Regions from separate parts of the Brevibacterium sp. NPDC056726 genome, predicted to be linked through region 3. Evidence: riboswitches for the same ligand, from Rfam matches in the RefSeq annotation. Region 3 holds a riboswitch; each other region holds the start of a gene.
What was found. Region 3 has a riboswitch for thiamine pyrophosphate ahead of ACFQ91_RS06495 (TenA family protein). Riboswitches for the same ligand answer to the same signal wherever they lie in the genome.

Region 1 (9,585 bases), 330 kb from region 3:
GTTGTGCGTGTGGTGCGAGGTGTGGATGATGATGCGCTTGATCTTCGTCAGGTCCTCGATCTCACCGCCGAGCTTGCGGGCGAGGTCGATGAGCGCCTGCGCCTGGTATTCGGCGGAGTGCTCCTTGGTGTAGGTGTCGAGGATGGCGCGCTTGGCCTCGCCCTTGCCCGGCAGCGGGATCGTGTAGCGGGCCTCGGGGCCTGAGAGGATCCACGCGATGAAGCCGTCCTCGCCTTCGTAGATCGGGTTCGGGGCGCCTTCACCGCGCATCGCCCGGTCGACGGCCTCGACGGCCATCTTCCCGGCGAAGGCCGGTGCGTGGGCCTTCCACGAGGAGATCTCACCCTTGCGGGACTGGCGGGTCGCCGTCGTCACGTGCAGGGCCTGCTGGATTGCCTGGAAGGTCACCTCGGTGGGCAGGTGGAGCATCGCCCCGATGCCGGCCGCGGCCGAGGGGCCGAGGTGGGCGACATGGTCGATCTTGTGCTGGTGCAGGCTCATGCCCTTGACGAGGTCGACCTGGATCTCGTACCCGGTGGCGATGCCGTTGATGAGGTCCGCTCCCCCGATGCCCATGTGCTGGGCGACGGCGAGGATCGGCGGGATGTTGTCACCGGGATGGGAGTACTCGGCGGCGAGGAAGGTGTCGTGGAAGTCGAGTTCGCGCACGGCCACGCCGTTGGCCCAGGCCGCCCACTCCGGGGAGAAGCGCTCGGCGAGGGGAAGTCCGAAGATCGTCGCACCCGGGGTGAAGGGGTGCGCCTGTGCCTGCTCGCGGGCGTGGGTGGGGGCCGAACGGTTCACCGAGGCGGCCGCGACGGCGGCGTTGTCGATGACGCGGTTGATCACCATCTCGGTGACCTCGGGATCGACGGGCGTCGGGTCGGAGGCGACCTCGGCGATCTTCCAGGCGAGCTGATCCTCACGAGCCAGGTTCTCTGAGCTCTTGTGGGTACGGACCTCATGATCAATCATGGACAATCCCTTCAATCGTCGTTGACCGCTGCGGGCCATGTCACGACCGCCGCTGGCCGGAGAGTGGTTGACTCAACTGTAGGCCACGTCACTGCGACGCTGCGGCCCGGCCGGAGTTTTATCTTGACATCAAGATACTTTACCCGACCGGCATGAGCCGCCTCGACCCCCCTCCTCCCACCCGTCCGTCGAGGTGAACTGTGACACAATCGGGATATGACCCGCACTGCCCTCGACTTCGACGAGAACTGGTTCGACGACAACGAGTTCGCCCAGCTTCGTCGCCGTCTCCCCATCCCCTATGTCAATGCCATCCCCGTCCGCGTCGGAGAGGCCGGCGATGTCGAGGAGATCGGCCTCCTGCTGCGCCGCCTCGACGACGGCACCCTGGGTCGCGAGGTCGTCGGCGGACGCATCCGCTACCACGAGAGCATCCGCCAGGCCCTGCTCCGGCATGCCGAGAACGACCTCGGCCCGATGGCGCTGCCCGTCGTCCCGCCGGCCATCGCCCCGTTCCACATCGCCGAGTACTTCCCCACCGAGGGCACCTCGCTCCTCCACGACCCGCGCCAGCACGCGATCTCGATGTGCTTCGTCATGGAGGTCCGCGGCGAATGCACCCCGCGCGCCGATGCGCTCAGCCTCGACTGGCTCACCCCCACCGAGGCGCTGCGCTCCGACATCGTCGCCGAGCTCTCCCACGGCCAGGAGCACATCATCCGCTCAGCCCTGAGCTACCTCGGCTTCGCCGTCTGACGCACCCCTCCCCCTGGCGCAGGCCGTGAGCACGCGCCGAGGCCGTGGGCACGCGCCGCACGCGAGAGGAATCCGTCCGCCTCGCGGTCTTCTACACGTTGTAGAAAACACTTGGGTACACTGAGGGCGACGAGGACGGCACACGGTTTTCGGGGCCGTCGTCCCCGTCAGGGTTGGTCAGGCCCCGATGGAAGGACTGCCATGACTGCTGACTCCCGCTCGTCCGCCGCGAACCCGGCCGAGGCCCGCCCGACCGACACCCGCGCCTCCGATTCCGGACTCACCGACAACCTCGGCGTCCTCGTCGGCTTCGACGGATCCGAGCTCGCAGCCCTTGCCCTGCGCTACGGTGCCGCCGAGGCGCTGCACCGAGACGTTCCCCTCACCGTCGTCACGGCCTTCACGATGCCCCTGATGATCTACCCGAACATGGCCTCGATCCCGTCCGAACCCGAGGACGAAGCCGCGATGCGGGCAGCGGAGAAGACCCTCGCCGAGGCGGCCGAACTCCTCGCCGATCATCCCGGACCGGTGACGTACGCCGTCGAATCCGGTGACGCCGCCGGTGTGCTCGTCAACCTCAGCGCCAACGCCGATGTCATCATCGTCGGGGCGCGTGGACGCGGCGGCTTCATGGGCCGCATGCTCGGGTCGGTCTCGACCGCGCTGCCGCCGCACGCCCACTGCCCGACGATCGTCGTCCCCCGCCATTCGGCGCACCGCGGGGACACGACCGGCCCGGTAGTCGTCGCCGTCGACGGGTCCGAGGGCGCGCGGATCGCGATGTTCACCGCCGCCGAGGCGGCCGCTTCGCGCAACGCCGACCTCGAGATCGTCACGGTGCTGCCGGCCGGGGAGGAATGGCTCTACTGGTACCCGGAGCTCGAACTCGGCGGTGACGTCGCCGACCGCCGGCAGCAGCAGATCGAAGCCGAACTCGACAAGGACGCCGAAGAGCTGCGCAGTCAGTTCCCCGGGCTCCAGGTGTCCACCTCGGCGCTCATCGGCGATGCCACCGCGCTGCTGTCCGCGGCGACGAAGACCGCGCAGCTCACCGTCCTCGGCACCCGGGGCCGCGGGGCCGTGAAGTCCGCGCTGCTCGGATCGGTCTCCCGCGGGGTCCTCCACCATGCCGAGGGTCCGGTCATGGTCGTTCCGGCCTGAGTCCCGTTCGCACCAGATCCCCGGCCCCGCGGACGTGCGGTGCCGGGGATCGTCAGGTGTTGTACAGTGGAGCGCACACGACAGGGGAGCGCCGCCAAGGGCGCTGAGAGTGCAGATGACGCTGCAGACCCTCGAACCTGATGCGGCTAGCACCGCCGAAGGAAGTCGAGACTCTTCTACCCCTCCTTGAGACACGAGGAGGCGCTATGCCGAACACGACCACGCCCGGTTCCCGCTCGACGACGGCACCGGCATTCACCCAGGCCCCGCCGACGAAGAAGTGGCGGGTCGTCGACTACGTCGTCACCGCGGTCCTCGGCATCGCCGTGGGCCTGATCTTCTGGGTGCTCGCCGCCAGCTGGAAGGGCATCGAGCTCGCCTTCCAGGCCTTCCCGCCCTCGATCGGCCTCATCGCCGGCCTCTGGGTGCTCGCCGGTCCGCTCGCCGGGGCGATCATCCGCAAACCCGGAGCCGCGCTGCTGTGCGAACTCCTCGCCGCCGCCGTCGAAGGCGTCCTCGGCTCCCACTTCGGGGCGACCGTGCTGCTGTCGGGCTTCCTCCAGGGCCTCGGCGCCGAACTCGTCTTCGCCGCCTTCGGCTACCGGAAGTTCACCCTGTGGGTGACCGCGCTGTCCGGACTCGTCGCCGCGACCTTCATGGCCGTGAGCGAGAACATCCTCTACAACGCCGAATGGCAGTTCGACTTCCAGCTCGCCTACGCGGTGTGCGCGATGATCTCCGGCGTCGTCATCTCCGGCATCGGCGCCTGGTACGCCTACCGCGCGATCGCGAAGACCGGGGCGCTGAGCTCCTTCGCCTCCGGCCGCGTGCGCTGATGGGCCTGCCGATCCGCGCCCACGGATACTCGTGGCGGCACGCCGATCGGGACAGCCTCGCCGTCGGCCCCGTCGACCTCGACATCGCCCCAGGTGAGAAGGTTCTCCTCTTGGGGCCGTCGGGGGCGGGTAAGTCGACGCTCCTCCATGCGATCGCCGGGGTCCTTCCCACTGAGGCCGGGGAGTCAGCCGGTGATCTCCTCGTCGGCGACGCCCCACCCGACCCCCGCCGAGGCGTCACCGGGCTCGTCCTCCAGGACCCCGATTCGCAGGTGATCTTCTCCCGCATCGGTGACGATGTCGCGTTCGGAATGGAGAACCTCGGTCTGCCCGCCGAGGTGGTCGACGCGCGGATCGACGCCTCCCTGGCCGCCATGGGCCTCGACCTTCCCCAGTCCCACCCGACGGCGGCGCTGTCCGGGGGCCAGAAGCAGCGCCTCGCGCTCGCCGGGATCCACGCGATGGCACCCGAGGTGATCGTCCTCGACGAGCCGACGGCCAACATCGACCCCGCCTCGGCGAGGGCGGTCCGCGATGCCGTCCTCACGGTCCAGGAGTCCACTGCGGCGACGATGATCGTCGTCGAGCACCGGGTGAGCCTGTGGAGCGACGAGGTCGACACCGTCATCGTCCTCGGCCGCACAGGCGTCGTCGCCCACGGCACCCCGGACGAGGTCTTCGGTGACCCCGCACTCGCCGAGGTGCTCAGGACCACCGGGATCTGGCTGCCCGAATCCGGGTCCCGCACCGCCCCCGACCGCTGGACGATGCCGGGCAGAACTGGAGCGCAGGACCGACTCGGGTCCCCCGTGCTCGTCGGCGAGCGCCTGGGCGTCGCCCGGCCGCGGGCAGCCGTGCCCGCAGCGACCGATCTCGACCTCGAGGTGCGGGCGGGTGAGGCGCTCGGCATCGTCGGCGCCAACGGGGCCGGGAAGTCGACGACAGCGCTGACCCTGGCCGGCCTCATCCCCGAGTTCTCCGGTGAGGTGCGCGCAGCGGGGCCGCTTGCCGCCGGGGCGAAGGAGGCGCGGCCGTACACCTGGCCCTCGAAGTTCCTCGCCCCGCGCATCGGCATGGTCTTCCAGGAACCCGAGCATCAGTTCCTCAAACCCAGCGTCGCCGAGGAGCTCGCCCTCGGTCCGCGACTGGCCGGCTGGTCGGCGGCCGAGGTCGACGCTCGGGTGACCGACCTGCTGGAGACGCTGGGACTGTCCGACATCGCCGAGGCCCACCCGCAGGGTCTCTCCGGCGGGGAGAAGCGTCGCCTGTCGGTGGCGGCGATGATCGCTCCGCGCCCCCAGGTCCTCATCGTCGATGAGCCGACGTTCGGGCAGGACGCGCTGACGTGGGCGGGACTCGTCGCACTGTTCCTCGACGTCCTCGACCACGGCAGCGCGGTCATCGCCGTCAGCCACGACCTCGACTTCCTCGACGCGATTGGAGCCCGCCGCTTCACCCTCGGCACGTCGGCGCAGCCTCTGCGGGGTGAGCGCGTTGAGTGAGCGGACGACCCTGACTCGTGAGCGCGTCACCGTCGAGGATCCGGGTCAGCTCATCCCGGTGGTGCGCCGCACGGCGCTCGTGCGCTGCAACCCGCTGACGAAGATCGCTGTCGCGCTCATCCTCATGGTCGGAGCTCTGCTGAGCATCGACGTCGTCTCCGCGGGGATCATCCTCGGCTTCTCACTCCTCGCCCTGCCGCTGACCGGCCTCGACCTCAAGGCGGCGCTCAGACGGCTGTGGTTCCTGCCGGTCGGCGCGCTCCTCGCCGCGTGGGGCACGGCGATCCTCGCCGAGAAGACGGGCGCCACCGTCGTCGACGTCGGTCCGATCCTCATGACGACCGGGTCGCTGGAGTCGGCTGCGGCGATCTTCGTGCGCGCCCTGGCACTGGCGATCCCGCTCGTCGTCCTCGCCTCGACGATCGATCCCAGGGACCTCTCGGATGCCCTCGTCCAGCATCTGCGTCTGCCCGAGACCGTCGTCATCTCGATCCTCGCGGCCAGTCGCCTGCTCGGACTCCTCGTCCTCGAATGGCAGACCCTGTCGATGGCCAGACGGGCCAGAGGACTCGCCGGCGGGTCGGTGCTGCGGCGCACCCGCAGTCTCTTCGCAGGCATCTTCGTCCTCCTCGTCCAGTCGATCCGCCGTGGCACGACCCTGGCGATGGCGATGGAGGGGCGGGCGTTCGGGCGGCCGGGCAGGACGTGGCGCAGGCGCTCGAGGTTCGGCACCGCTGATGCGGTCGTCCTCGTCCTCGCCGTCGTCGTCGCAGTCGTCGCGGTCGCCTCGGCGCTGGTGCTCGGAACGTGGAACCCGATCATTCCGGGCTGACGTCTCAGACCTCGGCGATGAGGTCCTTGAGGTGGGCGCGCCACTCCTCGAGCGCCTCGGCGCTCGGCAGCTTCGCGGCGGTGAGGGTGAGACGCGTGCGCTCGTCGTCCTTCGGTTCGGCGGCGGCTTCGATCTTCGTCCCGTCGGCGAGGTCGGCCCGCCAGAACGAGCGCTTTGCCGTCGTCGACGGGCGGGGCTCACCGGCGAGGTCGACTCCGCCCAGTGAGCCGTCGACGAGGGCGGCGAAGCGGTCGATGACGTCTCCGCGCTGTCCGGTCACGGTGCGGGAGACGGCGACGTCGAAGGTGCCGTCGGCGCGCTGGCCGGGAACCCGGCGGCCGATCTCCTGCTCGTAGGCGACGACGGCACCCTGGACCCACCAGCCGTGGTTGTCGACGACGCCGTCGAACTGCGGGTAGAGCGCATCGGCGAGTTCCTTGTGGCTCGCGTCCTTGCCCCCGGCTTTCTCAAGCCGCTGCCTGGTCTGCGACCAGGGCTCGCCGAGGGCCTTCTCGATGGACTCGATGTTCTGTGCTCGCGTCGCCATGGTGTCAGTGTAGCCAGCCCGGGCGCGGTGATCCGGCCGAGCAGCCTAGACTGCGCGGCTTAGACTGCGATCGTGACGGATGCGGATGGGTACACGGAGGACGAGAAGTGGCTCGTCGTGCGCGGACGCCGGTGGCGGCGCACCGATCCCGCACTTCCCGACGCTCTCGTCGAGCGGCTGAAGAGCCACCTCGGGCGGGCTCGCAACGCGGTGCGGGCGGCGAAGACGGCAGCCGACGACACAGCGCTGCGGGCGGCTCGAGAGCGCGTCGGCGTGGCCAAACAAGGCCTCGGCGAGCGGGGCGAGAAGTGGTGGGAGATGCCGCGTGCCGATCGGCTCGCCCGCGCCGAGGAGGCGCTGAGCGAACTCGATCGCTGAGCTGACCTCGTCAGTCGATGACGAGTTCGCCCATCTCGTCCCAGCCGTCGCCGTCGAGTTTGCGGGAGACGATCTTCGGCGTCGAGGCGAGCAGCGGGCGCATCGATTCGAGCGCGGCGGCGAAGTGATCGCTGGTGACATGCGGCTCGGCGCCGTCGTCGGTGAATGCTTCGAGCAGGACGTACTCGTTGGGCTTCTCGAGGCTGCGCGACCATTCGAACCAGAGGTTGCCGGGTTCGGCGCGGGTCGCCTCGGTGAAGTCGCGCACCACCTCGGGGAAGGACTCCGCGTTCTCGGGCTTGACGTCGAACTTGACGACGATGAAGATCATGATTCTCCTCTGCGCGTGGTGACGGTGGTCCGACCGCACCGGGTTGCAGGTACGGTCGCCTGGGCCGATCGGCCGTGTCTCCACCCAATCACGATCACCGTGGTTTGACGAGTCCGAGCGCTCATCGAGGTGGGCTGCGTCTGGCGCACCGGCGGTCAGTCGCGCTCAGTCGCGCGGGGCGCCGCGCCGGACGCGACGAACGGCGATGAGCAGGGCGACGATGAGCAGGACGATGCCCAGAGCCCACAGCCAGAGCGCATACCCGGAACCGGCCGGCAGAGTCGCGAGGACGAAGCACAGACCGGCCAGCACCGGCAGGATCACCATCAGCAGTCGGGTCATCGACACTCCTCTCTCCTTCGACGCTATCGAGCAACGTCGCCTGTGGTCAACAGGCCGGAGCGCGGAGGCAGCGCGACGGTCGACGGTGCGGCCGCCGCGAAGCGCGGCGACCGGGCCCAGCGAAGCGACTGGCGCACAGCGGTGTGCTTCCCAGCGAGGTGGATCCGGCTCGAGAAACACCGAAGAATCGAGCGGAATCCACCTCGCTGGAGCGCTCAGTCGCGCAGCGCGCGGCGAACGATCGCGGAGCAGCAGGCCGACTGCGGACCGGCAATGGTGCAGAATCCAGCGCCAAAACCTACGGGCGTTCGGCGATGAGCACGAGGAAGCCGCTGTCGGGTTCGAAGGGGTGGATCTCCCACGTCGAGAGCTTGAGGCTGACGATCATGCCTGTTGCCTCGATGTCGGCGATGAAGTCGGCGAAGTCGTAGCCGCGTCCGGCCCCGAAGCCGGCGACGAAGCGCCCGCCGTGCTTGAGCGTCGACTTGATGTTGGTCAGTGTCTGGCGTCGCGACGCCGGATCGAGGAACGCCAGCACGTTGCCGGCGCACACCGTGACGTCGATGTCCGTGATCCCGGCGGCGGCGAAGTCGAAGTCGGCGAGGTCGCCGGTGTGCCACTCGCCGCGCGGGAAGTCCTCCTCGGCGACGGCGATGAGGAACTCGTCGAGGTCGACGCCGTAGACCGTGTGCCCGGCGCCGATGAGCAGACCGCCGACACGACCGGTGCCGCAGCCGGCGTCGAGGATGCGTCCGCCGCGGGGCGCCATCGCATCGACGAAGCGCGCCTCTCCCCCGATGTCATGGCCGGCATCGACGAGGTTGCGCCAGCGCTGGGCGTAGTTCGCCGAATGGTCGGGGTTGTTCGCGCGGATGCGGTTCCACTGGTGATCGAAGCTCATCGCCTCAGTCTAGGCCCACGTGGATGCGCTCTCCCTCGGCGGAGAAGAGGGTGAGCACCTCCGCCGCCGAGGTGGTCGCACTGGCGATCCCGTGCGGTTCCCGCGTGTCGAATTCGGCGGCCTCCCCCGTGGCCAGAGTGGTCACCGTGGCCCCGAGTTTGAGGTCGACGGTTCCACTGAGCACGTAGAGCCATTCGTACCCGCCGTGCGCTCGCTGCGTGATCGGATCCCCCGGCCGGTGCCCGGGCAGGACGATCTTGACGGCCTCGACCGGCGCATTCCGGTTGGTCAGCGGCAGGAACACCATGCCGTGAGCGCGGATCGGGGTCGGGCGGATCCGCGGGTCGCCCGTCGACGGCGCTCCGACGAGGTCGTCGAGGGCGACCCGGTAGATGCGGGCGAGCGCGATGAGCAGGTCGAGGGTGGGCCGCCGCCGTCCCGATTCGAGGCGGGAGAGCGTGCTCACGGACGCATCCATCTGCTCGGCCACCTCGGCGAGGGTCAGTCCCCGCGCGGTCCGGGTCTCCCGCAGCCGCGGGCCGATCGCTTCGAGCACGGGGTCGAGCGCATCACCGTCGGTGCCGTGAGACGAGCCGCCGGCGCCGTGCACATCGACTCTGCCGTGCGGGTCGCGGGGTGAACTGTCCATGGCTCCTCACTGTAGCGGTCTCATGGCGGCGGCCCGGTCCGCTGCGAGGCGCGACCGCTCCGGCTCGCTCATGCGAAGACCTCGGCGACCACCTCGGCGACGGCGGCCACCGGCGCGCTCGGGGCGGGCACGGTGAGCACGATGATCTCCCGGCCGCCGGCCCCGGTGACGGGATGAAGGGCGACGTCGGGTCCGCCGAGGGACATCATGATCGGGGTCGCGAGCGTGAGGCCGAGGCCGGTGCCGGCGAGCGCGAGGGCGACGGCGGTGTCGGTGACGATGTGGCTCTCCTTCGCCTGGATCCCCAGCGCCGAGGTGGCCAGCCGCATCGCCCGCCCGAAGAGATCGGTCGCCGGCGGCAGGATCCAGTCC
Region 2 (9,585 bases), on a different contig from region 3:
CAGGGGTCTCCGAGGGGTTGTCGACGACTGCGCCGCCGAGGCCGGCCTGCGTCGTCTGCTCGACGGAGCCGCCGGCGCCCTCGGCGTCGCCGATCGTGAAGGAGTAGTCGCCGGAGATCGGGTGGCCGTCGGAGGACACGACACGCCACACGACGTTGTACGCCCCGGGCTTGAGGTTGTCGGGCAGCGCCACGGTCAGCTTCTTGCCTTCGGTGGTCAGCTCGCCTGCGGAGACGTCGGTGCCGTCGACCATGACCTTGACCTCGGTGCCGACCTGCTGGATCTCACCGGAGAAATCCATCTCGAGCCACTTGGGCTGCTCGTCGAGCTGTGCCCCGTCCTCGGGGTTCGTCGAGATCAGCTGGTCGTGTGCACTGGCCGGGGAGGCCGCGAAGACGCTCATGGCGGCGACGACGAGCGCGGCGAAGACGAGCCTGAGAGCAGACCTCTGTGTGCGAGTCATACGTGTTTCTCCTTCAACGTTTGCCATGGTTTGTGGGCGACCGCATGGTCGGTCGGAGTATCGGACCATCGCTGCGGCCCTCGGCGGGATCACCGAGTTTCCGCGGCCTTGGCGTGCAGGTGATCGGCGATTCCCGGCACTGACCTCTCCATTGTCTCAAGAGTTTCTTCGAAATCCTGCAATTGACCCCCGTACCACGGATCGGCGACGTCGGGAGCCGGCACCTCGCCGAGGCGGTGCCCGGTTCCGTGGGAGGCCCCGGTGCCGCCTCGGCGGGGTCCGTCACCGGCCTCCGGATCGAATTCGCGGAGCATCCGCAGCTCCGGACGCACCTCGGCGGGCAGGTCGGCGATCATCGCTGCGAGCGCCCGATAATGGCGGGCGGTCATCGCCACGGCGAGGTCCCGGTCGGCCAGCCACTCGGGCGTGATCTGCCGGGCCACGTGGTCGTCGGTGCGGTAGCCGGCGGCCGCGAGCACCCGCGCCTGCCGCGGATCGATCGGGTTGCCGTCCTCCTCGTCGCTGATCCCGGCGGAGTCGACGACCGCCTCGGCGCCGGTGGCCTCGAGATGATGCTCGAGCACGCGTTCGGCGGTCACGGAGCGGCAGATGTTCCCGGTGCACACGAACACCACGGACGGTGCGGTCATACTTCTCCTCCTTCTCAGCGGGCACGATGGGCGCAATCGCCCCGCGGACGCCACGGCACCGCGGTCTCGGGCCCGCGGCGAACTTCTCAGCCCATGCCCATCGTCGGTCACGATACTGTTGCACCATGACATCACAAACTGCGAATGCACCGGCCGATCCGGAGCCCTCGGACGCCGCCGCCTCAGCCGAACTGAGCTCCGTCCGCCCGCAGGACGACCTCTTCCGCCACACCAACGGCGGCTGGATCGACAGCTTCACCATCCCCGACGATCGCGCAGGCGACGGTGCCATGCGCGAGCTCTTCGACACCGCGGAGACGAAGGTCCGCGAGATCATCGAGTCCGTCTCCGACACCCCGCAGGAGCCGGACACCGAAGGCCAGAAGGTCGCCGACCTCTTCACCTCGTTCATGGACCTTGAGCGGATCAACAGCCTCGGCGTCACCCCGCTCGAGTCGACGTTCGCCGCGATCGACGCCGCCGAATCGAAGTCGGAGCTCGCGAACCTCCTCGGCCGACTCGAGACCGAGGGCATCGGCGGTCTGCTCGGCGGGTACGTCACCGCGGATGCGAAGGATTCCGACATTTACGCCCTCTACCTCGTCCAGGCCGGGATCTCCCTGCCCGATGAGGACTACTACTTCAACGACGACTTCGCCGAGGTGCGCGCGAAGTTCCTCGCGCACGTGCAGAAGATGTCCGCGCTCGGCGGGCTCGGGACCGCGGCAGGGCTCTCCGACGCCGAGGTGGCCGCGAAGATCATGGCCTTCGAGACCGAACTCGCCCGCCACCACTGGGACCGAGTGGCCACGCGCGATGCGGAGAAGACCTACAACAAGTACACGGTCGACCAGCTGCGCGAGATCGGCCCGGGTTTCGATTTCGATGCGTGGCTGTCCGCCCTGACCGCCGATGCCGACGGCGAGCTCGAGACCGTCATCATCGGTCAGCCCTCGTACGTCGAGGGCATGGTCACGGTGTGGGCTGAGACCGACCTCGACACCCTGAAGACGTGGCTGCGCTGGTCGGTGCTCTCGGCGAACGCCGCGCTGCTCACCGACGAGATCGTCGAGGAGGACTTCGACTTCAACTCCCGCACCCTTTCCGGCACGCCTGCCCTCCGGGAGCGCTGGAAGCGCGGGGTCGGGCTCGTCGAGTCCCTCCTCGGCGAGGCGGTCGGCAAGCTCTACGTCGCCGCCGAGTTCCCGCCGGCGGCGAAGGAGGCGATCGACCACCTCGTCGCCATGCTCATCAAGGCGTACGAGAAGTCGATCACCGAGCTCGACTGGATGAGCGAGGAGACGAAGCAGCGCGCGCTCGTCAAGCTCTCGAAGTTCACCCCGAAGGTCGGCTACCCCGAGGTGTGGCGCGACTACCCCGCGACGGTCGACGCCGGTGACCTCGTCGGCAACGTCCGGCGGGCCGCCCGCGCCGAGCACGCCCGCCAGGTGGGGCGCATCGGCAAGGAGATCGACCGCACCGAGTGGCTGATGACGCCGCAGACGGTCAACGCGTACTACCATCCGGTGATGAACGAGATCGTCTTCCCCGCCGCGATCCTCCAGCCGCCGTTCTTCGACGCCGACGGTGACGTCGCGGCGAACTTCGGGGCGATCGGCGCGGTCATCGGCCACGAGATCGGCCACGGCTTCGACGATCAGGGCTCGCGCTACGACGGCGACGGCAACCTCGTCGACTGGTGGACGGCCGAGGACCGCGAGCGCTTCGAGGAGCGGACGACAGCGCTCATCGACCAGTACGATGCGCTCGTGCCCGCGGGGCTCGAGGCCTCACAGCACGTCAACGGCGCGCTCACGGTCGGTGAGAACATCGGTGACCTCGGCGGTCTGTCGATCGGGTGGAAGGCCCTCGAACTCGAACTCGGTCGCGCCCCCTCGCCGGAGGAGGCCGCCTCGTTCTTCACCGCGTGGGCCAAGGCGTGGCGGGCGAAGATGCGCACCGAGGAGCGCATCCGCCGCCTGAGCATCGACCCGCATTCGCCGGAGGAGTTCCGCTGCAACCAGGTCGTGAAGAACATGACGGTCTTCCACGACACGTTCGGCGTCGAGGAGTCCGACGGCATGTACCTCGCGCCCGAGCAGCGCGTGAGCATCTGGTAGGCGGCCGGTCTCAGCAGCCTCGAGGGCGCTCAGCCACCCTGCACCGGGTGGCTGAGCGCCCTTCGTGTTGCTGGGGTCGTGCCGGCCGATGCGAGGTTCACCGGCCGACTCGGAGGTCACCGGCCCGCGCGCGGCTCAGCGGTGGCGGCGGATCATCGGTGGCGGCGGATCATCGTGACGACCCGGTAGTCGAACTCCTGCCAGCTGGCGATCGGCGAGCCCGCCCGCAGCGCGGCAGCGAACTCCTCGAGCTCGGCGAACCGTGATTCGAGCGGCAGCTCGAGGTCGACCTCGGCGACGATGAGACCCGTCGGATCCGTGTGGACGACGTCGAGGCCGACGGCCCGCGGATCGAGTTCGGAGTTCATGACGATCTGCAGGCGACCCGGCGTGGGGGCGGGGATCTCCGGGGCCGCCTCGGCGTATCCCTGCTGTTCGCGCAGCTCCCGCTGGGCGGTGACGAGGAACTCCGCGTACGCCCCGATCCCGATGACCGGCAGGCGCGAGGTCAGCGCGTCGGTGGCGACCTTGACGAGCCGCGACCTGGCCTTCCGGGTCAGCGGCGTGACGTCGCCGCCGGACATCGCGACCCCGTCGAAGCCGACGAGGGACTGCTCCTCATCGTTCTCGTTCGGGTTGAGGATCGTCATGTCGAGCCCGAACCGGTCGTACCACGGCCGGGTCACGCGGGCGCTGTCCTCGTCCCACCACGAGTAGAAGAGGAACGGCACGTTGATGCCGGCCTCTGAGTAGAAGAACGGGGGCCGGCGCTCACCGGCGGTGACGGCGAACGGCACGTCGTTGCCGGCGACCGGGGCCGGGCAGGTTGCGAACGCGGAGAACGCGAACGGGTAGTTGACCGCACGGTTGAAGTCGACGACGAGCGACCCGTCGGCGTTGGGAATGCCGAGGTCAAGGGTCCGCCACGCCGCCGTCGACCGCCCGTTCGTCTCATCGTGGAAGTCGAGCTGGAGTCCCGTCGCCGGGCACCCCGAGGCCACGAGCGACACCTCCCCGGCGGGCGTGGTAAAGGTGACGGTGCCGACGAGCATCGTCTCGAGCGTGAGGTTCTCCTGCGCCGAGGCGACCGGCCGGATCTCGGGTTCGTCGAAGGGGGTGAAGCGGGCGAGGAAGACGAAGTCCCGGTTCGGATCGAAGACGGGGACCTCGACGAACTTCGCGAGCAGCGGCGACTTCGAGTCGCGGATGCGCACACCGAGGCGACCGCCGCGTTCGATGAGCTCATAGAGGACATGGCCGACAGTGAACCAGTCGAGCGACCCGCCGGTCGGCAGCTTCGCGCTGAACCCGTTGTCCTCGACCCTGACCTGGGGAGACTCCGGCAGCGGAATGTCATCGGCGCCGAGGCGGACGGCCGTGCGCGTCGACCCGGACTCCCATTCCGCGTCGGTGCCTGAACGGGGATCGGTGCCTGCCTCGGGCCTGGTGCCGGGGCCGGTGTCGGTGAGGTCGTGGGAGGTGGGAGCCGCCTCGGTGGGGGCACTGAGCAGATCGAAGGTCGCGGCCGCAGGGCCGGCCTTCGTGCCGGGATCGAGCGCGAGGGTGACCCAGCCGTCGTCGTCGACGGTGAACGTTCCCGGCGCTCCCGGCCACGTCGACTCCTCGTCGAGCCAGTGGAGCCCGACGACGCTGAGCCACCCGAAGGGCGTCGCCAACGAGGAGTTCCGCGAGTCCCGCCACGTATTCCACTCGGCCACGAATTGGTTCACGTCGAACACTCCTCGCATTCTCACTCGTCGTTGCACGCTCGTCCGCGCCGGCCGTCGACGTTCGGCGACCGCCGGCCCGCCCGGTTCGGACGACCGCTGACCGTCCATGTCGGACGACCGCCGGCCCGCCCGGTGCGGGAGACCGCTGACCATCCACGTCGGACGACCGCTGATCGTCCGCTTCGGGCGACCGCTGGCGCTTCGGCCCCTGTGGTCGAAGCTACCCCAAAGGATAGGCTGTTCAGATGAGCACTCCATCCACGGATCAGACAGCAAACGCGCAGGTCGCAGCCGACCTCTCCGCTTTCGTCACGGCCTCTCCCAGCTCCTATCATGCCACTGCCGCAGCGGCCGAGCGCTTCGACGCCGCCGGGTTCACCCGACTCGACGAACGTCAGCCGTGGACCCTTGAGGTCGGCCACGGGTACTACGTCATCCGCGACGGCGCGATCATCGCCTGGATGGCCCCGACAGGGCGGATTGACGCAGCGGAAGCCGATTCGACCGCGAACGGGTCGACCGCCTCGGCGGTGCCCCCGTTCCGGGTCTTCGGCTCCCACACCGATTCGCCGGCGTTCAAACTCAAGCCCGGTGACGAGTTCGTCGCCGAAGGCGTGCGCCAGTTCGGTGTCGAGATCTACGGCGGGCCGCTGCTCAACTCGTGGCTCGATCGGGAGCTCGCCCTCGCCGGGCGCCTCAGCCTCGCCGACGGCAGCGTCGTCCTCGCGCACACGCCGGCGATCGCACGCATCCCGCAGCTCGCGATCCATCTCGACCGGCAGGTCAACGAGGGCCTCACCCTCGACAAGCAGCGGCACACGACCCCGATCGTCGGTCTCGCCGACCTCGCCGAGGCCGATGTCCTCGAGATCCTCGCCGCCTCCGCCGGCGTCGACCCCGAACTCATCGTCGGCCACGACGTCTACACGATCCCCGCGCAGGAGCCCGCGCTCTTCGGCGCCGCGGACGAGTTCTTCGCCTCCCCGAGACTCGACAACCTCCTCTCCGTCCACGCCGGGGTGACCGCGATGACGTCCCTCGACGCCGAGGCGCTCGATGCGGTGGCCCTGTTCGCCGGGTTCGACCATGAGGAGGTGGGGTCGAACTCGCGCTCGGGCGCGAGCGGGCCGTTCCTCTCCGACGTCACCGAGCGGATCGTCGCCGCCCTCTTCCCCGAGGCGAACCGCAGTGACTACCTCGCCGCACTGGCCGCCTCGGTGTGCGTGTCCTCCGACGCCGGACACGCCGCCCACCCGAACTACCCCGAACGCCACGATCCGCACGTGCGTCCGCGCCTGGGTGCGGGGCCCCTGCTCAAACTCAACGCCCAGCAGCGGTATGCCACCGATGCCGTCGGCACGGCGACGTGGGCCCGCGCCTGTGCAGCCGCCGGGGTCGAGTACCAGGACTTCGTCTCGAACAACTCGGTGCCGTGCGGGTCGACGATCGGACCGCTGACGGCCACCCGCATGGGCATGACGACGGTCGATGTGGGACCGGCGCTCTACTCGATGCACTCGGCGCGGGAGATGTGCGCGATCAGCGACGTCGTCGCGCTCGGCGCGGTCGCGAAAACGTTCCTCCAGGGGGCGTGAGGCGCCGCGCCTGCGGGAGCCGACACAGGGGGCGAGCGCTTGCTCGTTCAACGCAGCGCCTCGTTCACCCCTGAGCCTCACTCACCCCTGAGTCTCACTCAACACGAAGCGTGAATATCGCGTCCCCAAAGACGCGATATTCACGCTCCGTGTTGAACGAGCGCCGGCAGATTCGCCGAGGCGGCGATATTCACGCTCGCCGTTGAACGAGCACCCCGAGGACGAGCACCGGCGCACGCCCGCAGACACCCCGTCAGCGAAGTCGCGGGAGTGCGTCCGCCGAGGCGCGATGCTGCACGCACGATGACGCAGCGAGCGGGGCGCGCACGCACAATGCGCGTGGAAGCAGGCCTGCAGGCACGATGCCGCAGGCGTCCAGCGTGCGCAGGAATCCGAGGCGAGCCCACTGGGGTACTTCCCCCAGGGCGCGTCCGCTGGGCACGTCCACCGAGGCACGTCGGCAGGAGCCCGTCCACCGGGGCACACCCACTGGGGCGCGTCCACTTGGGCACGCTGAAACTGAGGCACCAAATCGGGCGACCGCGCGTCCACCGTCTCGCGCAGTGAACACCTGCCGCGGGTGATTTTGTGGCGGCGCCCACACCGTGATAGTCGTTGTGTGACCCCACGGGGGCCTTCGGAAGAGGGCTGAGATCGAGCTGAGACCGCTCGAGACCGTTGAACCTGATCCGGTTGATACCGGCGGAGGAAGAGAGGATCGCAGATGACTGCGCCCACCCCAGAAACCACCCGTCCCACCGTTGCCCCGCGCCCGACGGCACCGGCCGAGAACTCCGCGAGCACCCCCGCGGGTTTCGCTCTCGAGCAGTACCCCACCCATTCCCTGGCCTGGGTCGAGGACCGTGAGCACGGCATCCGCGTGCCCGTCACCCGCATCGACCTCGACGACACGAACGGCCGCCCCAACGAGCCGGTCCACGTCTACCGCACCGTCGGGCCCGGCGCCGTCCCCGAACAGGGCCTGCCCCCGCACCGCGCGGAGTGGATCGCCGACCGCGACGACACCGAGGACTACGCGGCCCGCGGCCACCTCATCGAGGACGACGGGCGGGCAGCCGTCCGCCGCGGCGCACCCTCCCAGCAGTGGCAGGGGCCCGACCGGACGCCTCGGCGCGCGAAGCCCGGACGCACCGTCACGCAGATGCACTACGCCCGGCAGGGCATCATCACCCCCGAGATGCGCTACATCGCGATCCGCGAGCAGTGCGACGTCGAACTCGTCCGCTCCGAGGTCGCTGCCGGGCGCGCGATCATCCCCGCGAACATCAACCACCCCGAATCCGAGCCGATGATCATCGGCAAGGCGTTCCTCGTCAAGATCAACGCGAACATCGGCAACTCGGCGGTGACGAGCTCGATCGCCGAGGAGGTGCAGAAGCTCCAGTGGGCCGCGAAGTGGGGTGCCGACACCCTCATGGACCTCTCGACGGGCAACGACATCCACACCACCCGCGAGTGGATCATCCGCAACTCCCCCATCCCCATCGGCACCGTGCCGATCTACCAGGCGCTTGAGAAGGTCGACGGCGACGCCGAGGCGCTGACCTGGGAGATCTACCGCGACACCGTCATCGAACAGTGCGAGCAGGGCGTCGACTACATGACCGTCCACGCCGGTGTGCTGCTGCGCTACGTCCCGCTCACCGCCGACCGCGTGACCGGAATGGTCTCCCGCGGCGGGTCGATCATGGCCGGATGGTGCCTGGCCCACCATGAGGAGAACTTCCTCTACACGCACTTCGACGAGCTCTGTGAGATCTTCGCGGCCTACGATGTCGCGTTCTCCCTCGGCGACGGGCTGCGCCCCGGCTCGATCGCCGACGCCAACGACGCCGCCCAGTTCGCCGAACTCGACACCCTCGCCGAGCTGACGAAGCGGGCATGGGAGCACGACGTCCAGGTCATGGTCGAGGGCCCCGGCCACATTCCGCTCCATCTCGTGCGGGAGAACGTCGAGCGCCAGCAGGAGCTCTGCGACGGCGCCCCCTTCTACACCCTGGGTCCGCTCGTCACGGACATCGCGCCCGGCTACGACCACATCACCTCGGCGATCGGGGCGACGGAGATCGCCCGGTACGGCACGGCGATGCTCTGCTACGTCACCCCGAAGGAGCACCTGGGACTGCCCGACCTCGACGACGTCAAGACGGGGGTGATCACGTACAAGATCGCCGCCCACGCCGCGGACGTCGCGAAGGGCCACCCGGGGGCGACGGCCCGGGACGATGCGCTGTCGAAGGCGCGGTTCGAGTTCCGCTGGCGCGACCAGTTCGCGCTCGGCCTCGACCCGGAGACCGCCGAGTCCTTCCACGACGAGACGCTGCCGGCGGAACCGGCGAAGACCGCGCACTTCTGCTCGATGTGCGGGCCGAAGTTCTGCTCGATGCGCATCTCCCAGGACATCCGCGACACGTACGGCAGCGCCGAGGCGCAGGCCGCGATCGCCGGCATGCAGGCCAAGAGCCGGGAGTTCCTCGCCGCCGGCGGTGAGGTCTATCTGCCCGAACCGACGATCGGTCCGCGGCAGGGCTGAGGTCCGGGCAGGGCTGAGGTCCGGGCAGGACTGAGGTCCGGGCTGGGCTGGGGTCCGGTCAGCGGGTGTCGGCGGGGTGGGGTCGGCGTGCCTCACCCCGCCGAGGCGGTTGCCGGGGTGAGATCGGAGTGCCCCACCTCGCCGCGGTGCTCCCGGGCTGGGAGCGAAGTTCCCACCTCGCCGAGGTGGTCCCGGGCAGCGTCTCGTTCCCGGACTCTCGGGTCGGTGCTCGTCCACCGCTGGTAGGGTCGCTCTGTGTCCACTCAGCCCGCCGCGCCGCATGCTCCGAACCAGTCAGCGGAGCCCTCGTTCCGGGCGTCGTTCGACTGGTTCGCCCCGTACCTCATCGTCCTCGTGACGGGGCTGATCACCGTGGGCATCTACGCGCTGGCGTGGTGGAACGCGGGGTCGATCATTCCGCTGCCCGTCTTCGTCGCACTCTTCTGCATCCCGGTGCTGCTCGGCTGGTGGGT
Region 3 (9,585 bases):
TGCGCGAACACGGCGAGGGCAAGGAGATAGAGCAGCACAGGCATGAAGCAGCCTTTCGGACACAGCAGCGTCAGGGATGAACCGTCTGGCACTGCCGGTGCCGGGATGAGGATCTCCGGACTATCGGCGTGCCGACAGCCCGGTCCTGGATGCTTCTGGTGTGCTCACGCGTCCAAGGCTAATGGGGGCGTGGGGGAACAGCAACGCCCCGGGGCGGATCACGCCCCGAGGCGGGTCCCGGGTGTGGTGCGGGTCAGCCCTGGGAGCCGGCGGCACTGCCGCCGGAGCCGCTGCTGCCTGAGCCGGATCCGGAGCCGCCGCTGCCGGAACCACCCGATCCGCTCGAGCCGTTGCCGCCCGAGCCGGATCCGCTGCTCGAGCCGCTGCCACCGGAATCCGAGCCGCTGCCGCTGCTGCCCGAACCGGAGGTTCCCGAGTCGCTGCTCGTGCTGCTGCCCGAGCCGTCCGAGGTCGACGAGGAGTCCGAGCTCGAGCTGCTCGACCCGGAGGTGTCCGAGGACGTGCCGCTCGTGTCGCTGCTCGAGTTCGTGCCCTGATCCGTGCCGGTCTGATCGCTGTTCGACGAGGACGTCGAGCTCTGATCGCTCTCCCCCGACGTCGAGGAGCTGCTGTCGCTGCTGGTGTTTCTGCCGCTCTCCCCGCTCGAGCTCCCGGAGTTCGAACCGCCGTCGCTGCCGCCGTCGCTCGATGACGATCCGGACTCGTCGCCGCTGCCGGAGTCGCCGGTCACCGATCGCGAGATCTGCGAGGTGCCCGGCGAGATGTCGGCCTGCGTGAGGTTCTCGGCGATGACGACGCCGCCGAGGCCGATGCCGAACGCGGCGACGCCGATGGCCACCGGGTAGAGGACGCGCTTGCGCTTGAGCTTCTGCAGCCACGACTTCGGCTCGTCGTCGGCATCTGTGCCCGCGGCCGCCTCGGCGTTCGCCTCCGTCTCGTCGAGGTTGCCGAACGCCGAATCGGTGCGCGACGGATCGCCGTCGACGGCACCGTAGACCGCCGTGGCGTCCGGATCTGCACTGCCGGGTGCTGTGCTGCCTGAGGATGTGCTGCCGGGAACCGTGCCGTACACGGCAGTCTGGTCGCTGCCGGGGGCGTCAGGGTTCGTGCTGCCGGGGGCGCCGGCACCGGGGCCGACGAGCGGGAGGGTCGCGCCCTTCTTTACGGCAGGGGCGAGCTTCGACCCGACCTCCTTGACGGCTTCCTTGCCCTTCTCGATGCTCTTGCTGTAGATGCTCACAGCGAGCGCGGTGACGATGCTCGCGATGCCCGCCCCGATGACGGTTCCGGCCACACCGAGCTGGCCGCCGACGATCGACGACGTCGCGGCCGCACCGGCGCCGGCGAGCAGCTGGGTCGCGGAGATCCCGTTGCCGCCCTTCTCCTTCTTCTCGTCCGTGCTCTCGTCACCGTCGGTGGTGTCGAGCGTCGTCGTCTCCGCGGCGACCGCGGGCGCGACTGATGTCGGCTGCGCGGCCGTCTGCTGGGCGTGAACAGGCTCGGTGTGCGCCGGCCGGCTCTCGGTGACGGGACCGTCGCGACGAATCGGGTTGGGCGGCAGGACAGGCTGATGGGCAGCCGTCATCTCCTCCGTGACCATCGGCAGGGCCTGGGACGGCCGGCTCTCCTGCGGAGTCGATCCCGTTGCGGGATCGTTCGGGTCATGCGGATCTCTGTTCTGCGGCGCCAACGTACCTCCAAGACTGTGTGACTCTCCCCAGTATTCTCCGCCGAGGTCCGGAGACGCTGACCGGGGTCCCCCGAAACTGAGAGCCGTCTGGACGCCGACGCCTGGCCCGTCCCCCATGACCTGGACCGATGCGCGGTCGTGTGACGGGCGGAACAGGCGACTGACATGGTTTGTCCAGGAACCTTGTCACCCGTCAGGCGAATCCGATCCCGCCGAGGCGGTCCCCCGGCCCCATGGCATCGTCGTCGCCGAGGCGGAGGAGATCGAAGCGGCGCCAGTGCGGGCCGTCGGTGAGGGCGAGTGCGAACCGCGGCCGAGCGGACTCGCCGGGCTCTGCCGTCCCGGTGGGGTCGAGGATCGTCGTGGGCTCGAGCATCATCGTCAGCGGCGGCAGCGTCGCCTCGTCGGTGACGACCATGAGGTTGACGGCGAAGGTCGGGGCCGCGAGGTCGGTGAGCGCGACGGCATCGGACCCGGAGAAGCGCAGCGGTGATCCGGGGCCGGCCCGGTGCGCGGTGCCGGCGATGTCGAGGACCACCTCGGCGTCGGTGGGAAGGAACGTCCGGTCGAGTCCGGGCAGGGAGGAGAACGGACCGGTCCGCTCGAGGCGGGCGATGCTCAGCCGCCACGAACGCCGGTCGGGGGTGAGCGCCGTGGAGGCGTCGAGGGAGACGAGCTCGGTCGTCTCGCCCGCGCCGTTGGCCCAGGGAACAGGGACGATGTCGGCGAACGACGCGATGATCTCCATGGCATCCATCGTAGGTGCGCCCGCCGTCGTCAGCGCGGGTGAGGGGCTAGCCTGGGAGCACACGGACCTCCGGCAAGGAAGCAGCGATGACCGTTCCGCCCCGCCCTGACTCGTCTGACAAGTCAGATTCATCTGACACTTCAGGCTCGTCTCGCCCGCCGCACCTCGATCCCGGTGACGGCCTCACCGAGGAGATCGTCACGCTCGCCGACGGCCGCCGCATCCGCACCGTCACCGCAGGTGAGGCGCCTGGTCCGTGCATCGTCTTCGAAGCGGGCATGGGTGCCTCGGCGGCTGCCTGGACGCACATCCAACGGGAGGTCGCCACCCGCACCCGGACCGTGTCCTACGACCGCGCGAACATCGGCGGCAGCGCTGACGACCGGAGTCCGCGCAGTCTCGAGCGGATCGTCGACGACCTCGCCGAGGTGGTCGACCAGGTCGCCGGGAACACGCCGGTCGTCCTCGTCGGCCACAGCTGGGGCGGACCGATCGTCAGACTCTTCGCGCACCTCAACCCCGAGCGGGTCGCCGGGATGGTGCTCGTCGATGCGACCGCCTCGGCGATCCTCTCCCCTGCGGTCGCGGCCCTCAACGCCGGTTCGATGCGGCTCGGGTCGCTGCTCATCCGGGCCGGCCAGGGCGATCGCTTCACCCGAACGCTCCTGCCCGACGGGGCATCACCGCTGATCACCGAGGCGGATCTCGCCCTGTTCTGGCGCGACTCGCTCACCCAGCGGGCGATGCGCATGGCGCTGCGCGAGGAACGGCATGTCACCTCGTCGATCGCGCTCATGCGGATGCTCGAACGCGACGGCGGACCGGACGTGCCCGGCGTCGTCCTCCAGGGCGGTCGGCAGCGGGGACTGCTCGAGCGGCGGATGCGCTCGCGCCAGAACGCGGCGGCGGCGACGATCGTCGACGCGATGCCGCAGGGCAGGCTCGTCGTCCTCGAGGACGCCGGGCATCTCGTCACCCATGAGCGTCCCGATGCCGTCATCGACGCCGTCGACGACGTGCTGTCGCGCTGAGTCTCAGTTGACGCAGAGACAGAACGGGTGACCGGCCGGGTCGAGGAAGACGCGGAATGTCTCCCCCGGCTGGACGGCGGCCTTCCCGGCGCCGAGCCCGATGACCTCCGCCTCGGCGGCATCGAGGTCATCGACCATGACGTCGATGTGCATCTGCTGCGGGTGCTCCTGGCTCGGCCAGCTCGGGGCGTGGTAGTCCTCGACCTGCTGGAAGCAGATGGGCGGCCAGGAATCGGACGTGATCTCGGCCCATGTGCCGTCGTCGTCGACGCGGACCTGCCAGTCGAGGAGTTCGCCGTAGAACTGGGCGAGCTCACCAGCATCCGGAGCATCGAGAACGACCACGGGCTGCTTTGCGATAGCCATGGTCCTGAGTCTACGCCGCAGGGCGGACACGACCCAGGGAATCACCGACTCGATAGAATTGTTGAGCAATAACAGCGCACCTGCCAGAGCCACGGCGCATGAGAGGACTTCGATGAGCACGCACACCCTGCCGGTCGCGGACGGTCCCGCGGTCTACGTCATCCACGACAATCCCGAGTGGATCCCGCCGTTCGCTGACGCCTTCGCCGACCTCGGCGTCGAGCTCGTCGAGTGGCTGCTGCCCGGTGCCGCGATCGACCTCGCCGCCGCCCCGCCCGAGGGCGTCTTCTGGTCCCGACTCTCGGCATCGTCGCACACCCGCACGGACCCCCACGTCAAGGAGTACGGACGCGCGGTCCTCGCGTGGCTCGAGGCCGCAGGCCGCACCGTCGTCAACGGCTCGCAGGTCCTCGAGCTCGAGGTCAGCAAGATCCGCCAGCACCGCGTGCTCGCCGCGCACGGGATCGACGTGCCGGCCACCTCGGCGGCCTTCGGATCAGCGGCGATCGCCGAGGTGGCTGCCGGGTTCGCGCCCCCGTTCATCACGAAGCACAACCAGGGCGGCAAGGGACTGGGCGTGCGCCGCTTCGACTCGCACGCCGAGCTCGAGGCCGCCGTGGCCGACTTCGCCCCCGACGGGTCCACCGAGCCGATCGACGGCATCACCCTCGTCCAGGAGTACCTGCAGCCGGCCGCGCCGTTCATCACGCGCGCCGAGTTCATCGGCGGCCGCTTCCACTACGCCGTCGCCGTCGACGTCTCCGCCGGCTCCTTCGAACTCTGCCCCGCCGATGCCTGCGCCGTTCCCGGGACGGCCGGCAGCCTCGGCGACAGTCAGTTCACCCGGCGCGACGAGATCACCGCGGACACCCCGCTCATCGGTCGGCTCGAAGCGCTGCTCACCGAACTCGGCATCGACTTCGCCGGGGTCGAATTCATCGACACCGCCGACGGTCGCCAGGTCGTCTACGACATCAACACGAACACGAACTACAACGCCGAGGTCGAGGCCGGCGAGCGTGCGGCCGGCCGTCAGCCTGCCGCCGTCCGGCTGGCCGAGGTGCTCGGCGCGAAGCTCGAGGCCGCCCATCATGACGCAGCTGTGGCGGCACCGGTCGGCTGATAGTCTCGAACCACCACAGGGGAGCGCCGCGACCGGCGCTGAGAGTGCGCACGCAGACCCTTAGAACCTGATCCGGGTGACACCGGCGGAGGAAGATGGAGGCTCATCATGATCACAGTCGCGACCGGCGGAGCCGTGCCCGAGCTGCGGGCGAGCGCCGAGGCGGAGTGGACCGCGGCGACCCATCACCGGTTCGTCTCCGAGCTCTTCGCGGGCACCGTCGACGACGCGGTGATGGCGAAGTACCTCGTCCAGGACTACCAGTTCTTCGATGACTTCCTCTCGATGCTCGGCGCCAGCGTCGCCCACGCCGACACCATCACCGCGAAGCTCCGGTTCGCCCAGCAGCTCGGGTTCCTCGCCGCCGATGAGGATTCGTACTTCCTCCGCGCCTTCGCCGAGGTGGGGGTGGAGCCCGCGGACTACACCGATCCCCAGCTCACCGAGGTGACCGCGGGGTTCCGCGACGTCATGCGCGAGGCGGTCGCCGCGGCGTCGTACCCCGACGTCCTCGTCGTCCTCGTCATCGCCGAATGGCTCTACCTCGAGTGGGGCGAGCAGGATCGGGCCATGCCGAGCCGCGACCTCCACACCGGGTGGATCGACCTCCACCGCGGGGAGGCCTTCACCGGCTGGGTGCAGTTCCTCGTCGACGAACTCGAACGGGTGTACCCGCGCGGGGACGATGCGGCATCGGCTGCCGCCCGGCAGCGCCTGGCCGATCTGTGGCAGCGGGCCGTCGGGCTCGAACGCGCGTTCTTCGACGAGGCGTACCGGTGACCGCGCTGCCGGGCCAGGCTGCTTCTCGTACCGGCTAGGGCTACTTCTCGTAGACTTCGGCGGCAGCGGAGAAGAGGAGCGAGATGCCCACGGCTCCGGCGTCGGGTGTGCCGGCTCCGCGGCCGTCGACGTAGCTCGCCCGACCCCGCCTCGCCTGCATGTCGGCCGTCGCCTGTGCCGCCTCGGCGGCGGTCTGCGCCGCTGAGGCGAATCCCTTCCCGAACGCCGAGGCGGTGGGATGGAGGACGTCGACGACGGTCCGATCCCCGGTCTCAGCGCCGCCGACGCGCTGGATCGCCGCGCATCCGGCCGCCGTCGCCCGCTTCCAGAGGTCAGACGCGGTCTCGCGGTGGGTGTCGGCGTCGAGTTCGGCGTAACCGGCGCTGAGCTCGTGGAAGAGCAGGCCGAGGAGCGGTCCGCTCGTGCCGCCGACGCCGCCGAGGAACGCCGCTTCGGCTGCGGCGAATCCCGCGGCCTCGGAGGAGTCGACGAGTCGAGTGGCGTGGCGCAGTCCACCGCGGAGGTTGTCCCCGAAGTCCCCGTCACCGCCCACCTGATCGAGTTCCGTCAGATGGGCGTGCTGCTCCTCGACGAGTTCGGCGAACCGGCGGAGCACCGCGGTCTCGAGATCCGTGTCCCCACCGGCTGCCGTCCGCTGCCGCAGAGAGTCGGCGGTCGACGTCGGCTCCTGCGCACTCCGCGTCGCCGCTGCCGTCGGCACCGCCTCGGCGTGCGCGGAATCACCGCCGCGGGTGGGGAACGCCGCGGTGCGGGAGGCGGCGTTCCACCAGTCGAGCCAGGACGGCTGCAGGCGGGTGACGGTGAGGGAGAACCCGGTCATGTCGAGCGCGGTGACATAGCTGCCGACAAGGGACGCGGCGATCGACTCGCCTGCGGTCTCGAGGGCGGCACCGAGGGCGTCGTGGACATTGAAGAGTTCGATCTGGGTCGTCGCGCCGAGTCCGTTGACGAGGACGAGGAGCTCGTCGTCGGCCGGGGTGCCGGGAACCGCGGCGAGGAGCTCACGGCACATCCGGTCGATGAGAGCCTCGAAGCCGTCGTGCGGAATCGAGGTCGCTGCGCGCTCACCGTGGATGCCGACGCCGTATTCGAGGGTGCCCTCGGGAAGGTCGAACGCGGGCCGACCGGTGTGGGCATCGGTCTGGGCGCGAGCGGCCACGGCGAGGCTCCGGGACCGGGCGACCACCTCGGCGCCGAGGTCGGCAAGCTCGTCGAGACCCCACCCGGCGTCGGCGGCAGCGCCGAGGATCTTCTCGACGATGACGGTCGCCCCGGTGCCGCGGCGGCCGGTCTCGGTGTCGTCGCTGTCGGTGGCGATGTCGTCGTCGACGAGCACGGTCGCCACGGGGATGCCGGCGGCGCGGAGACGTTCGGCGGCGATGCCGAAGTTGATGACGTCGCCCGTGTAGTTCTTGACGATGTGGAGGACGCCGTCGGGGCCGGCCACCGCCTGCGACGCCGCGAAGATCTGCGCGTTGTGCGGTGAGGCGAAGACCTCACCGGGGACGGCGGCGTCGAGCATGCCCGGGCCGACGAAGCCGACGTGCATCGGTTCGTGACCGGAGCCGCCGCCGGAGACGAGGCCGACGGTCCGCGTCGGGGACTGCGCTGTCGAACTCACGAACAGGGGATCCTCGGTGAGCGCGACGAGATCGCTGTGGGCCCGGGCGAACCCGCGCAGCGCTGAGGGGATCGGGGTGGACGAGACGAAGAACGCGTTCATGACGGCCAGCCTAACGTCCGGTGATGCCGGGCACCACGTGGCACTATTGACCGATGAACGATTCCCCTGCCGAGTCCGGACGCATTCCGTTCGGGCTGTTCTGCCCCGAGATCATCGAGACCGTCCCGCCGCGGTTCTTCCCCACCACCGTGTGGGGGTACTTCGAAACGGAGAACGCGGACGGGGAGACCGGGTGGATCGAGCGCACCTCCGACGGGGCGTCGTACGCGACGATCCTCTCGCAGATCTCGGGCTTCCTCGTCGAAACCGAAGCCGCGAACGCGTGGGTCGATGACGAGGTGCCGATCGATGATGACAGCGCGGAGGATGGAGAAGCGCAGGACAGGACGTTGTCCCAGCTCAGCGGCGATGTCCTCGTCGAAGAGGCCTCGGCGGCACTGTCCCAGCTCACGGTCTTCCCGCTGCCGCCCGGGCATGAGGCCACCGGCCGCTACGTCGCCCTCATCTGCGATGACGACCCGTTCGAATCCGGCAACGTCGAACTCCTCACCGAGGATGTCAGCAGCGAGCTCGTCGAGGGGCTGCTCCGTGTGGCTCAGGCGCGGTTCGCCGAGACGCTCTCGTTCAGTCCCTTCGACGACGATGACGAGGAATCGGACGAAGACGAGGGCAGCGCCGGCCCGTCTGTGACGACCCCGGATGCCCCCGACGACTCCCTCCCGGGCGTGACGACGTTCGGTGAGCTCTTCGCCGGCTGGGTGTTCCTGCCTCTGCCGGATGACGTCGACGTCAGCGCCGTCTGGTCGCTCATCCTCACCACCGGCTCGGATGGCGGAATCCAGCGATACACCCGGCGCACGCCGCTGCTCGATGAGAACGTGCTCGCGGGTGCCCTGGCGCGGATGGTGTTCGAAGTCGAGGCGGGCCTCCTCGACAGTTTCGACGATGACGACGACCCCGCGCGGCTGACGCGGGAGACGCTGCCCGAACTGAGCTCCCTCGTCCCCGACGACTCACCGACGCGTCCGCTCGATCCGCGGATCGCCACGCTCGCGACGCGGGCCCTGCCCGCCGGTGAGACCCCGATCGTCGCGAGTCTCCTCCTCTTCGGCACCGATCGACTCGGGTCGAGCACCGTCCTCTGCGACTGGGTGACGACACCGGATGCGGTCGCCATCGGTGATGTCGAGTACGACGGCTTCGAAGAGCTCGGCCTCGCCCGCTCCGCATTGCGCGACCTCCTCCAGAACGGCCTCGGCGAGTTCTGAGGCACAAGCGACGTTCTGGCGCATGAGAGACTGAACCCATGAGCACTGAGCTGGATGTCGCTGTCGTCGGATCGGGTCCCAACGGTTTGGCCGCCGCCGTGACGATGGCCAGGGCAGGGCTGTCCGTCGAGGTCTTCGAAGCCCAGCCGACGATCGGCGGCGGAGCGCGCACCCTCGACCTCGGGCTCGCCCCGGGCATCACGAACGACATCTGCTCGGCCGTCCACCCGCTCGCGATCGCCAGCCCCTTCTTCGTCGACTTCGACCTGCGCGCCCGCGGCCTGGAGTTCACCACCCCGGAGATCTCCTACGCCCAACCGCTCGACGGTCAGCCCGCCGCGCTGGCCTTCCACGATCTTGCGACGACGGTCGACCACCTCGGCGAGGCCGGCCCGGAATGGGATCGGTTCTTCCGTCCCCTCCTCGACCGCGTCGACGACACGATCTGGCTCTCCCTCGGCGACAAGCGCTCGATCCCCCCGACCCTGCGCGACGTCGACGGGATCGCGAACATCGTGAAGTTCGGGATGCGTCTGCTCTCGCAGGCGAGCCCCGCGTGGAACATCCCGCTCTCCCACGAGACCACGCAGGCGCTCTTCACCGGTGTCGGCTCCCACGCGATCGGCCCCCTGCCGGGCATGGGCACCGCGGCCACGGCGACGATGCTCGCGACGATCGCCCACGCCGGCGGCTGGCCGTCCCCGATCGGCGGGTCGCAGGCGATCACCGATGAACTCGTCGCCGACCTCGAAGCCCACGGCGGCAGGGTCACCGCCGACGCCCGGATCAGCCACGTCTCCGATATGCCCGCGGCCCGCGCCTACATCCTCGACACCTCGGCGCTGAATGCCGC

Region 1: another riboswitch for thiamine pyrophosphate. It lies ahead of ACFQ91_RS07990 (ECF transporter S component); the one in region 3 lies ahead of ACFQ91_RS06495 (TenA family protein).
Region 2: another riboswitch for thiamine pyrophosphate. It lies ahead of thiC (phosphomethylpyrimidine synthase ThiC); the one in region 3 lies ahead of ACFQ91_RS06495 (TenA family protein).

What each region holds. Positions count from the first base shown of each region.
Region 1 covers NZ_JBHTYZ010000003.1:366,418-376,002, reverse strand. The annotation lists gene ACFQ91_RS08005 (MmgE/PrpD family protein) at 1-975, opposite strand, end outside; gene ACFQ91_RS08000 (DUF4916 domain-containing protein) at 1,192-1,731, shown strand; gene ACFQ91_RS07995 (universal stress protein) at 1,933-2,895, shown strand; TPP riboswitch at 2,968-3,076, shown strand; gene ACFQ91_RS07990 (ECF transporter S component) at 3,102-3,731, shown strand; gene ACFQ91_RS07985 (ABC transporter ATP-binding protein) at 3,731-5,233, shown strand; gene ACFQ91_RS07980 (energy-coupling factor transporter transmembrane protein EcfT) at 5,217-6,065, shown strand; gene ACFQ91_RS07975 (hypothetical protein) at 6,070-6,612, opposite strand; gene ACFQ91_RS07970 (biopolymer transporter Tol) at 6,685-6,990, shown strand; gene ACFQ91_RS07965 (putative quinol monooxygenase) at 7,001-7,321, opposite strand; gene ACFQ91_RS07960 (hypothetical protein) at 7,487-7,663, opposite strand; gene ACFQ91_RS07955 (bifunctional 2-polyprenyl-6-hydroxyphenol methylase/3-demethylubiquinol 3-O-methyltransferase UbiG) at 7,962-8,564, opposite strand; gene ACFQ91_RS07950 (helix-turn-helix domain-containing protein) at 8,569-9,213, opposite strand; gene ACFQ91_RS07945 (LysR family transcriptional regulator) at 9,282-9,585, opposite strand, start outside.
Region 2 covers NZ_JBHTYZ010000006.1:157,078-166,662, forward strand. The annotation lists gene ACFQ91_RS13760 (copper resistance protein CopC) at 1-463, opposite strand, end outside; gene ACFQ91_RS13765 (low molecular weight protein-tyrosine-phosphatase) at 553-1,113, opposite strand; gene ACFQ91_RS13770 (M13 family metallopeptidase) at 1,239-3,233, shown strand; gene ACFQ91_RS13775 (DUF1684 domain-containing protein) at 3,386-4,963, opposite strand; gene ACFQ91_RS13780 (M18 family aminopeptidase) at 5,209-6,558, shown strand; TPP riboswitch at 7,176-7,286, shown strand; gene thiC (phosphomethylpyrimidine synthase ThiC) at 7,283-9,112, shown strand; gene ACFQ91_RS13790 (hypothetical protein) at 9,368-9,585, shown strand, end outside.
Region 3 covers NZ_JBHTYZ010000003.1:38,612-48,196, reverse strand. The annotation lists gene ACFQ91_RS06525 (Cmx/CmrA family chloramphenicol efflux MFS transporter) at 1-44, opposite strand, end outside; gene ACFQ91_RS06520 (hypothetical protein) at 254-1,606, opposite strand; gene ACFQ91_RS06515 (HutD family protein) at 1,905-2,459, opposite strand; gene ACFQ91_RS06510 (alpha/beta fold hydrolase) at 2,546-3,490, shown strand; gene ACFQ91_RS06505 (VOC family protein) at 3,494-3,856, opposite strand; gene ACFQ91_RS06500 (RimK family alpha-L-glutamate ligase) at 3,969-4,979, shown strand; TPP riboswitch at 4,987-5,091, shown strand; gene ACFQ91_RS06495 (TenA family protein) at 5,088-5,759, shown strand; gene ACFQ91_RS06490 (dihydroxyacetone kinase subunit DhaK) at 5,800-7,503, opposite strand; gene ACFQ91_RS06485 (hypothetical protein) at 7,557-8,732, shown strand; gene ACFQ91_RS06480 (NAD(P)/FAD-dependent oxidoreductase) at 8,771-9,585, shown strand, end outside.